2 linked regions of the Laspinema palackyanum D2c genome follow. Each later gene encodes a partner of the first gene's protein in a complex. Links are inferred from orthologs where the notes say so. Each region holds a gene or a part of one and is shown on either strand. Other genes may lie near its edges.

Region 1 (7,744 bases):
CAACATTGCCCTCGCCCAAAACAATGAGTCAATCTATTAGTCCCCCCTGTTGAGGGGTAAATGTATGATATGGAAGGCTTGGCGCTTAGAGGTCGTTGCCAACTCCAATCTAATCAAAGGCTGGCAATCATGCTGAAAAACTCAGATAGAACTGAACAGTGCTGAGAAACTTCTGCGTGGATTCTGTACGGGTACCTGATGTCTAATCGTCTCAAAAAAATTTTTAAACCTAAAACAGCGATGACGCTTGACTGGCAGCATTTTTATCGCGGTTTCCTGGCAGCGCTTCTCACCGCGATCGTGAGTCCCACATTCTGGAGCCAAGCGGCCCACTCCCAAGTTCAAGGGTCTTGTCTGGCTTCTCCAGCAGATATTGCCGAAAAAGAACAACTGCGCCAAGCCACCCTAGAAGGTGATCAGGCTGCTCGCGATCGCTATCAAGCCTTTCTCGTCAAAGAAGCCGAACGCTTACAGGACTGTCGCAACCAAACTTGGCCCCAAAATCAAGCCCTCTGGTTACGACTGTATCCCTGCGATCTTCAACCCGGAGCCTTAGATGCTCTCATGGATAGAATCGTTAACAAGGGCTACAACCAAGTCTATCTCGAAGCCTTTTATGACGGCCAAGCCCTTCTACCCCAGGCCGAAAATAACACCGTTTGGCCTTCCGTCGTCCGGGTCCCTGGCTATGAAAATGCCGATCTCCTAGCCCAAGGCATCCAAAAAGGCCAAGAACGCGGGCTCAAGGTCTATGCCTGGTTATTCACCATAAATTTTGGCTATAGCTACGCCCAACTGCCGGACCGCCAAGGGGCCCTCGCCCGAAATGGGCAAGGGCAGACCACCCTCACCGCCATGCAGGACCCCAGTTTGCATGAACAGGCTGGTCAAAGCTTTGCCAATCACGCTTTTATCGACCCCTACAGTCCTCAAGCGCGTCAAGACTATGCGGGGGTAATCCGGGAAATCCTCAAGCGCAAACCGGACGGGATGTTATTTGATTATGTCCGCTATCTACGCGGCGTCGGCCCTGCTTCCGTCGTCACCAAGCCCTCGGACCTCTGGATCTACAGTGAAGCATCCCAGCAAACCCTCGTGCAACGGGGTCTTAACCAGAAAGGTCAGGAATTAATCCGGCGCTACGTTACCCAAGGCTCAATTACAGCGAACGATATTGCTGCGGTCGATGCACTCTATCCCAATGAGGCAGAACCCATGTGGCAAGGGCGGAATGTCCCCCCTGGCGCTAAAACAATGGGAACCCCTGGGGAACGTCTGCCCCTCCTGCAATGGCAACTCTGGTATCTTAGTGTCGCTCATGCTGTGCAAGGAATTATTGATTTTGTGCACCTGGCAGTAGACCAAGTTCGACCTCAAGGGATCCCTTCCGGTGCGGTATTTTTCCCCGGGGGTAACCGTCCTGTTGGTCAAGGGGGATTTGATTCGAGGTTACAAGCTTGGGATCGCTTTTTGCCAGAGATGGAATGGCATCCAATGTCTTATGCCAATTGCCAAAAACCTGATTGTATTATGGAAGAAGTTGAGCGGGTTTTAAGCATGGCTCCTGAAGGCACTCAGGTCATCCCAGCTTTAGCGGGCGATTGGGGCGTTTCCGTCACCAATCGCCCGCCTTTAGAAGACCAAATGTATGCCTTACGGCGCTATTCTTCCCGGATTAACTCCGTCAGTCACTTTGCCTATTCTTGGCAAGAACCAGAATCGGACCGCGATCGCAAGTTCTGTCAACTCAATTAAGTTGTAACGAACTTCTTGGCAATCCCCGCCTGACTCCCTCAAAACATAAAAACCCGGTTGTTTAGCTCCGGGTTTTTATGTTTTAAGTGCATCAAATAAAATCAAGCCGCTCCCATGACTCCACTTCACCTTCCTCCCCTCTCCCCAAAGGAAACTACGAGCCTATTACCTAATAATTTATATCTATAAAAATAATTTCACCATCGTGGTCAAAGAGGTGCCTTGAGATTCATCCGTAAATCTCTCCAATTGCCACCCGATTTTTCCTTGATAATCATTGAGAATCGTTAAATAACCCAAGCTTGAATTGCTCCGGTCGTCAGCCTCTGCATTCTTTTCCAACTGTTCCAGATACAACTGTTCAGGGTCGCCGACACTTAATCGTTCAATGAAGGCCCGCAAATCAGCCGCCTGTTGTCCATTTATACCATTCTTGGTCATTAGGATAATCGAATCTTCATATAAATGAATTTGAAGGGTGGTGGGATGGGGCAATGTAGAATCACTAAATTTCATAGCGTTTTCTAACAATTCATTGGCGATATAGTTCACGCTCTCAGCGCTTTCTGCTTTTTTATGACAGGGATTCTCCGGGTTTCCATTTTCTCCAAAAAATGTAGATAAGTAATTAGCTACAAAGTCCGCTGATAAGCCATTATTTCGCCATCGCTTTTTAATAGAAGCCGAACTGGGGGAGAATCCCAGAATTAAATACTCGGTGCCCAGAGGCGGATTTGGAATGAAATCTCCGAATATCTCAATCATAGTATGGGGGTCTGTGTTCATTGAGGGGATGGGACAATATAGAAAAAAACATACCCATTGCTACTCGACAACTCTAAACTCTAAATTACCCTGGTCAGGGAGCCGATTATTCATCTGCTGCCCTCAAAGTGTAGGGGTGGGTTCCATTGTGATCGGACCCCTGAGACTTAAATCTCCCTTGGTCCTGCTGTTCCGGCGGATTCCCCTTCCGATAATAGAATCTATTGATGCCCTACATTCTATTATCTACCTGTAACGACCTCCTGATGGGATCTGCATCCTTTCCCTTTGACAGGATTCCCAGTTAGCAGCTAATCATTGATACAATTTATCTTTGAAAAGTTCCCCAATTGGAAAAATTAATCTACCCTTTGTTATAACACTTGTCTGAAGATTCGGGGTTGCGCCTACCCGCTATGATAGAGCGAGTCTTGACGGAATTGGACCCTCTTTTGATCCGGGGGAGGATCTGGCAACCGATGAGCAATAGGAGGCAAGATGCTCCTACGGATTAATGGTCTTGTCAGCAGGATTAAGACTCACTAAAGAGGCTAATCTATGCTTGATTTCAAGAGGTGCGGGTTGTGCTGATGAGGGGTGAGCCTGGGAAATCTCTTTCATCTGTAACGATCTCTTAGCTATCGATATTTCTTTTATAGAGAGTACCTCGGAGTCCTTCGGATCTAACAGACTCGGAGTGGGTGCTAGAAAATAAGCGATCGCTCGTGTTTCACCCCGGAAAGAATAGGGTTAAGGATATTTTGCTACGCCTCACTCACTTTCTCCATGCAGGGGTTCCTTTTTTACAGAAAATGCGCCAAAATTCTGTTAGAGTCCAGAACAAAGCATCTCTGAATCCAGGACTTTTGGAAAAACTGGGTTCCTGAATTTAACCCTCCCCAGCCAAAAACAACAATCCCGCCAGCACAAGTCTGGCGGGATTGCGTTTTATATCCCTTTACTAAAAAGACCTACTGGCCTATCTAATTCTATTAAGTATCTTAAAAGTTGAATATAATTAACCTTGCCAAGAGGTGCTGTAGCTTAAAATACAAAATTCAGTTTTTTTGGCACAGCCCGGTTTGGATCCAGGGTGAGGACAGTCTGAGTAGATTGTTGAAATCAAGGCGATCGCTTCCTTCGGAAATGGATCTACAGCAGCCGAATAAACAGGGAGTCATCTGCGATGGAGTGAACTGTTTATGAAACGGCTGTTTTGGATTAGCATCATGGGTTTATCTGCAACCCTCATAGCGGCGGTACAAATTAAATCTCAACCCTTAATTTTATGTGATTATGAGGTGCCTCCAGTCTGTAGTGACCCCAGCGGATGCCACCCGGAACTCGTCTGCTCACCGTTGTCCGAGGCGATCGCTTCGGCGCGGAAAAATTAGGGGGTTCCAATGCTCAGTGCTAGATTTAACAAGGGTTTCCGGGTTGTGAGCCAAAAAGGACCATCACCGAATGCGATCGCCCCAGTGGGGAGTCTCCTCTACATCGGCCAAAGCACGTCAAAAGCACGATCAATAAATTGGGTACAGTGACTCCCACTTAGAGGGAATGGAAATTTGGGGTGATGCTTCATCCTTAACGTTGCAAGTTCGGCCCTAAATTCTGCTGGAAAGCTGTAGAACCCGTCGGAGTAATAAACCCGAGTCATTTTGAGGATTCTGGGTTGAGAGTTCCCGGCGGTCCAAACTTTTGGAAAAACTGAATCTGGATTATTCAAAAACCTAGGCGATCGCCTCTTGAAAAACCCCTACATTCCCAGGGTTATTGAGGCGATCGCCTAGGTTTTTGCATCCTTTAATCCTTTAATGGCGGTGATTATTATTATATTTAATTCTCGCCCCTGCCCATTGTAACTTTTCCCGTAAGGTCTGATAATAGGAATAATTTTCCTGTAAAATAATAAACTTTGCCCGACAATCTGCCATTCGGACATCCACCCGATGTCCCGGCCAAATTGAAGTAGCCATTACCCCATCCATCCACAATTTTGTACTCAAATCCGGGTCTGCTAAAGGCCAAATACTGACCACGGCTCCTGGGGGCAACACAATCGGACGACTGGACAAACTCAGGGGACAAATGGGAGTCACGGCGATCGCCTCCATCCCATCATGCATAATCGGGCCATTTGCCGAAACCGTATAACAGGTTGAACCCGTAGGGGTTGCCACAATCAGACCATCTCCCTGATACTGATCCACCACCTCCCCATCAATTTCCATTTCCAGAATCGAGGTGATCATCCGGTCTGCTGCTGCCGGTTTAACACACATTTCATTTAAGGCCAAAAAGCGATCGCTCGCCGGTTTCATATTCGTATGATGACCCTCATAAACCCGTCCTTGGAGCATCATTCGGCGTTGAATCGCATAGCGGTCTTCTAACAAGCGATCCCAAACTCGTTCCGTATCTTTAAACTCCTCAAAGTGTTCCGTAATAAACCCCAGATGCCCGCCCACATTAACCGCCAACATCGGAATTCCCTCCGGAGCCAGTTGTCGAGCCGCTGCTAGGGCCGTCCCATCCCCCCCAAACACCACAGCCAAATCAATTGGACTGGTCGAGGAAGCCAAAAAAACGGGATAGGGATTATCCTTAGACCCACTGGGTCCTACTAAAACATGACACCCGCGATTTTCCAACTCCCGAGCGCATCGATCGGCCCACCGTCGAGATAGGTCATCTCCGGCTTTATGAGCAATAATTGCATTTTTTAGCTGCACTTGAGACTAACCCCCTAACCGTTTTATTTTTTTCTGGGCATTCATTAGTTTATCCAGTCAGCCCATGAGCTATTGTACGAATTCCTACGGTTTATCACCCTGGAGCGATCGATTTATCCTCCATTCAGGTGATCTCTTCCTGACTCTGGTTGTCGGAACCCCTCACCTCTAAATCTCCTCAAAATATCCTCCTTGAGGATGCTGATTGCACCATTCCACCGAAACTGAATGGCAGTCCCAAACAGCCTCACCCAAAAATTAGAAACCGGGTCTCTTTTAAAAAACCCGGTTTAATAGAGTCATAGCCTCGCGAAGCAGACTCTTCTTACCATTTCAGGAGATTGAACTGTTCCATATCCACCGTATCCCGGTTCCGATAGATCGCCAGGACGATCGCCAAACCCACTGCCGCTTCCGCCGCCGCCACAGTAATCACAAACACCCCAAAAACCTGACCCTTAATTGTAGCGGAGTCCAGGAAATTAGAAAAGGCGATTAAATTCAAATTCACGGCATTTAACAAGAGCTCAATCGACATCAACACCCGGACAGCGTTGCGACTGGTAATCAAGCCATAAATGCCAATGCAGAACAAGGCGGCTGCCAAAACTAAAAAGTATTCGAGTTGCAGTTCCATTAATCCTCATCAGTATCTTACTAGCGTTTGAATGATTAAGGGGCGATGAAATTCACCCCTTAAAACGGTAAAAGTTCAAAACCTTGGATGTCCTTTTACCCCGTTCATTCTTGGGTTTCCACCCGATTTCCCCGGAGAGCCGGGACAGGTGTGCGGGGACGTTCCGGCAGTTTCAAATCCAGTTCCGCTGAATCGATTTGAGCTTTTCGCTCTGGCGGAATCAACTCCCGACGGGCCAAAATAATTGCGCCGACCATTGCCATCAACAACAGTACAGAAGCTAATTCAAACGGCAGTAAAAAATCGCTGAATAAATGTTCTCCAATCTGCACAACGGTATTTTCTGCCGTTGCCGCAGTCGGTGTCACGGCCCAAGGAGTTGAGAGGACCATCGTGCTTAACAACGCGAATAATCCCAAAGCGACGAGGGCTGTTGCTCCCCGCCGGATCCAGTAATTGGGAAGGTTTGTAAAATCCTCCTGTTTGTTGACCAGCATGATGGCAAACAAAATCAGCACATTAACGGCACCGACATAAATCAAAATCTGGGCCGCTGCTACAAAATCAGCATTGAGCAACAGATACAAACCGGCCATGCTGATAAACACACCGCCTAATAGAAAGGCCGAATAAACGACCTGAGACAGGAGGACGACACCCAAGGCTGCTCCTATCATCATCACGGCCAGCAGGCCAAACGAAACTATCTGAACGCCTTCCGCTAAATTCACTGTATTTGTCCTTTGTTCTTTGTCCTTTGTGCTTTGTCGGGGGTCATTTGTCTGGGGTCATTGGTTTGGACCATTCTTCATTTTAAGTGAAACTATCCCCTAGGATTCTTTGACAAATTTCCCCTATTTTTCTGTTTTTTCTGTGGATTGTTCTTGTTCCATTTGTTCCCGAATTTCTTCGGGACGTAGACCCGCACGACGAGAGTTTGGGGGCAAATCATGGGGAGAGATCACGCCTTTGGGTAGATAGGCGAGTTCTCTGAGGGGGGTCACCATTGGATCGTCAGTGACCTTGTACGGTAAGCGTCCCATTGCCACGTTATCAAAATTCAATTCGTGGCGATCGTAAGTGGAAAGTTCGTATTCTTCCGTCGCGGAGAGACAATTGGTCGGACAGTATTCTACACAGTTGGCGCAGAAAATACAAACGCCGAAGTCAATACTGTAGTGTTTGAGCTGTTTCTTTTTGGTTTCTTTGTTGAATTCCCAATCCACCACGGGCAGGTTAATCGGACAAACACGGACGCACACTTCGCAGGAAATGCACTTATCAAATTCAAAGTGAATCCGACCCCGATAGCGTTCGGAAGGAATTAGTTTTTCGTAGGGATATTGCACGGTCACCGGACGGCGGCGCATATGGTCAAAGGTCACGGAGAGTCCTTGACCGATATATTTGGCCGCTTGAACGGTTTCTTTGGCGTAGTTGCTAACTTGGTTAAGGAATTTGAGCATAGTGTTCTCGGCGATGACTGCTAGGTGATAGGGAGTGGTGACCTGAAGTCAAGATGAAGTTAAGCGATCGCTCAATCACTGGGCAGTTTTTGAACGAAAGAAAAGCCCGCTTACCCACCAAAGGCAACGGGAAAGGCCAACTTTAAGGCGGCAGTTAAGAGCAGATTGACCAGAGAAACGGGCAGGAGGAATTTCCACCCTAAATCGAGGAGTTGGTCAATGCGAACGCGGGGTAAGGTCCAGCGCATCAGAATGGCGAGGAAAACAAAGAAGTAAGCCTTGAGCAGGGTCATGGTGATGCCGAGGGTTCCGGTAATCACTTGCAGCCAAGGGGTGGTTTCGCTGACACCCAGCCACTGTCCTAGGAGTTCTACGGGGATCGGAGA
Region 2 (2,894 bases), on another replicon or contig:
GTAACCCGTCCAAAACAAAACCCTCCTTGTTCAAAAGGAGGGCATTCTCATTCAGGATATCCTTTCCCAAAACTTAATAAGCGTCTTGTAACTCGTAAAATTCTGGGGAAATATAATCCTTCCGTAACGGCCAACCGACCCAATCTTCCGGCATCAAAATCCGCTTCAAATTTGGATGTCCTTCATAAACAATGCCATACATATCATAGGATTCCCGTTCCTGGAAATCGGCGGCTTTCCAGATCCAGTAGACCGATGGCACTGAAGGATTTTCTCTGGGAACGAACACTTTGATGCGAACTTCCTCCGGGCGATCGGCAAAGTCCGTGACCTTAATTAAGTGATACATACTCACCAAATCTTGTCCCGGACCTGGATCGTAACCGCACTGACATTGGAGATAATTGAATCCGTAGGCATAGAGTGCCGTAGATAACGGAATCAAAAATTGAGCATCAACCTTGAGGATTTCTACCCCCAGATGATCCGGTTCTAAAGCTTCATGTTGAAAGCCATTTTCAGTCAACCATTTAGAAACTTTCCCCGTGGGGACAATTTTCTCTTCAGAAGCTTGGGTTTCTTTCTTCTCTTCAGGCACGTTTTTCCTCCTTCTTCTGACTCGCTTTGAGGGCGGGGGGTACGGGCATTCCGATCGCCTCGGTTAACTCCTTCGGTGGGTTTTGGCGCGTGGCAGACTGCAAATAAGTCCCCGTCAGAATCGGGTCAACCGCTTTCATATTGTGCTGGCGAGTGTAGTAGCGGTGGGATTGCTTAATTTGACCTCGTTCCTGGATCGCATCATTGGAGATTTTCTTGCGAAGTTTGATGATTGCATCAATCACCGCTTCGGGACGAGGAGGACACCCCGGCATATAGACATCCACGGGAATCAGTTTGTCCACTCCACGCACTGCGGTGGGTGAATCTGCCGAAAACATTCCGCCGGTAATGGTGCAAGCGCCCATTGCGATCACATATTTCGGTTCCGGCATTTGCTCATACAGACGCACCAAAATGGGTGCGTATTTCATGGTAATCGTACCGGCGGTAATGATTAAATCCGCTTGGCGAGGACTAGAACGAGGGACCAAACCGAAGCGATCAAAGTCAAACCGGGACCCGATTAAGGCGGCAAATTCAATGAAACAGCAGGCAGTGCCGTACATTAGGGGCCAAAGGCTAGAGAGTCTCGCCCAGTTGTGGAGGTCATCAACGGTGGTGAGGATGACATTTTCTGAGAGTTCCTGAGTGACTTCCGGTCGGGCGATCGGGTTGATGAGCCGTCCTTCACTCAGATTTGGGGGAGTTGAATTAGATTTCATGACCATTCTAAGGCTCCTTTACGCCATGCATACACGAGAGCAATCACAAGGATTGTGATAAAAATGAGGGCTTCAATAAAGGCCAACACTCCGAGTCGGTGGAATGCGACAGCCCAGGGATACAGAAAGACAGTCTCAACATCAAAGACCACAAAGACCAGGGCAAACATATAGTAACGGATATTAAACTGGATCCATGCCCCGCCAATGGGTTCGACGCCGGATTCATAAGTGGTTCGCCGTTCAGGAGAGGTTGCTTTGGGTCTAACTAATCTCGATGTACTGAGGGCCAGGATCGGGACTAGGCTGCAAACTAACAGGAAACCCAGGAGATATTCGTAGCCGGAGAGGACAAACACAATAAGTAACTCTAGCCAGATAGGACTTGTACGACTGGTTTACATTTTTACATAATTGTGGAGGCAGCCGCTAAGAGAACTGTTTGTCTGGGATGGGTCCACCCCGAGGCCCGTCTTCTGTGAGCACATCACCTGTTCGTAGTAACGACTTCAGTCGTTCTCTTAGGTTCGTAGTAACGACTTCAGTCGTTATCCAGTGTTCATCGCGATCGCCAGCAACCCTTTCAGGAGAGTTTAAACCCTTGCCAGTTGTGGCTATGGGGGCAGTGGCGCGGTGATTATCCATCCGGAAACGACTGAAGTCGTTACTACGAACCGGAGGGAACGACTGAAGTCGTTACTACGAACATGGATAACGACTGAAGTCGTTACTACGAACAGGAGGGAACGACTGAAGTCATTACTACGAACTGGGGAGAATCGGGTGGGGCCGATCGCGAAGATTTAACCTGTAACCGTTAGGAATGGAAAGCGGTTCACTACTATGTCATAATCTTTAACATCGTTTTAATGTTTGGACCTTCCCATCCTTTGAGTTCGATGAACACTGAAGAAGCCGTTCAACCTCAAGAACTAGATCAGTATGAATGCCGCTCATGCGGCTACGTTTATGAACCCGAGAAGGGAGATGGCCGTAAAATTGCTCCTGAAACAGCCTTTACGGATGTTCCCCTGACTTGGCGCTGCCCGGTTTGTGGGGCCAAACCCACACAATTTAGCAACATTGGACCGAAAGGGACTGCCTCGGGGTTTAAGGAAAATTACGGTTTTGGATTTGGGGCCAATACCCTGACTGGGGCGCAGAAAAATATCTTGATTTTTAGTGCTTTGGCACTCGGATTCATCTTTTTTCTGAGTTTGTATGGTTTACGCTAAGGAACTGAGTTGCTAGAACCCCTCACCCTAAGCTCAAAGTAGCCGCTAACTGCCGGGGTAACGGCCCGATTGGTTTGGGTGTTACGCCCGTTGATGATTGAGAAATAGATAAATTTTGAAGGTGATGGACTCCATCTTAAAAAGTTTGAAACGAATTGTTGCATTGCTTGCGGTTGTCCTACTCTGTGTCAGTTGCAGCAAGGTCCCCTCTGTAAGTTACAACCCTTGGAATGTCGTCCCTTTACCCACAGAAGCTAATCTTAATGACATTAGCTTTACCGATGACCTCCAGCATGGATGGTTAGTGGGCTCTGAAGCGACGCTGCTAGAAACTGCC

What was found. The genes of interacting proteins can lie anywhere in the genome.
Region 2: the proteins of NG795_RS16985 (region 1) and ndhC are in contact, whole or in part, in a cryo-EM structure (PDB 7NYH), measured with the Escherichia coli proteins. The link is inferred for Laspinema palackyanum D2c from one-to-one orthologs.

The regions. Positions count from the first base shown.
Region 1 is NZ_JAMXFD010000014.1:106,535-114,278, forward strand. Bases 4,811-7,744 are described here. They hold NG795_RS16985 (NADH-quinone oxidoreductase subunit J), read right to left. Parts: upstream 6,624-7,744; coding sequence 5,997-6,623; downstream 4,811-5,996. Other genes in these bases: NG795_RS16975 (NAD(+) kinase), read right to left, coding at 4,811-5,255; nuoK (NADH-quinone oxidoreductase subunit NuoK), read right to left, coding at 5,581-5,886; ndhI (NAD(P)H-quinone oxidoreductase subunit I), read right to left, coding at 6,747-7,358; nuoH (NADH-quinone oxidoreductase subunit NuoH), read right to left, coding at 7,469-7,744. Also shown: NG795_RS16960 (glycoside hydrolase family protein), read left to right, coding at 241-1,755; NG795_RS16965 (slr1658 family protein), read right to left, coding at 1,939-2,520; NG795_RS16970 (hypothetical protein), read left to right, coding at 3,723-3,914; more of NG795_RS16975, read right to left, coding at 4,335-4,810. UniProt on the Escherichia coli protein: NDH-1 shuttles electrons from NADH, via FMN and iron-sulfur (Fe-S) centers, to quinones in the respiratory chain. The immediate electron acceptor for the enzyme in this species is believed to be ubiquinone.
Region 2 is NZ_JAMXFD010000001.1:273,025-275,918, forward strand. It holds ndhC (photosynthetic/respiratory NAD(P)H-quinone oxidoreductase subunit C), read right to left. Parts: upstream 1,682-2,894; coding sequence 1,319-1,681; downstream 1-1,318. Other genes in the region: NG795_RS01165 (NAD(P)H-quinone oxidoreductase subunit J), read right to left, coding at 74-598; NG795_RS01170 (NADH dehydrogenase subunit K), read right to left, coding at 591-1,328; NG795_RS01180 (rubredoxin), read left to right, coding at 2,222-2,557; NG795_RS01185 (photosynthesis system II assembly factor Ycf48), read left to right, coding at 2,682-2,894. UniProt on the Escherichia coli protein: NDH-1 shuttles electrons from NADH, via FMN and iron-sulfur (Fe-S) centers, to quinones in the respiratory chain. The immediate electron acceptor for the enzyme in this species is believed to be ubiquinone.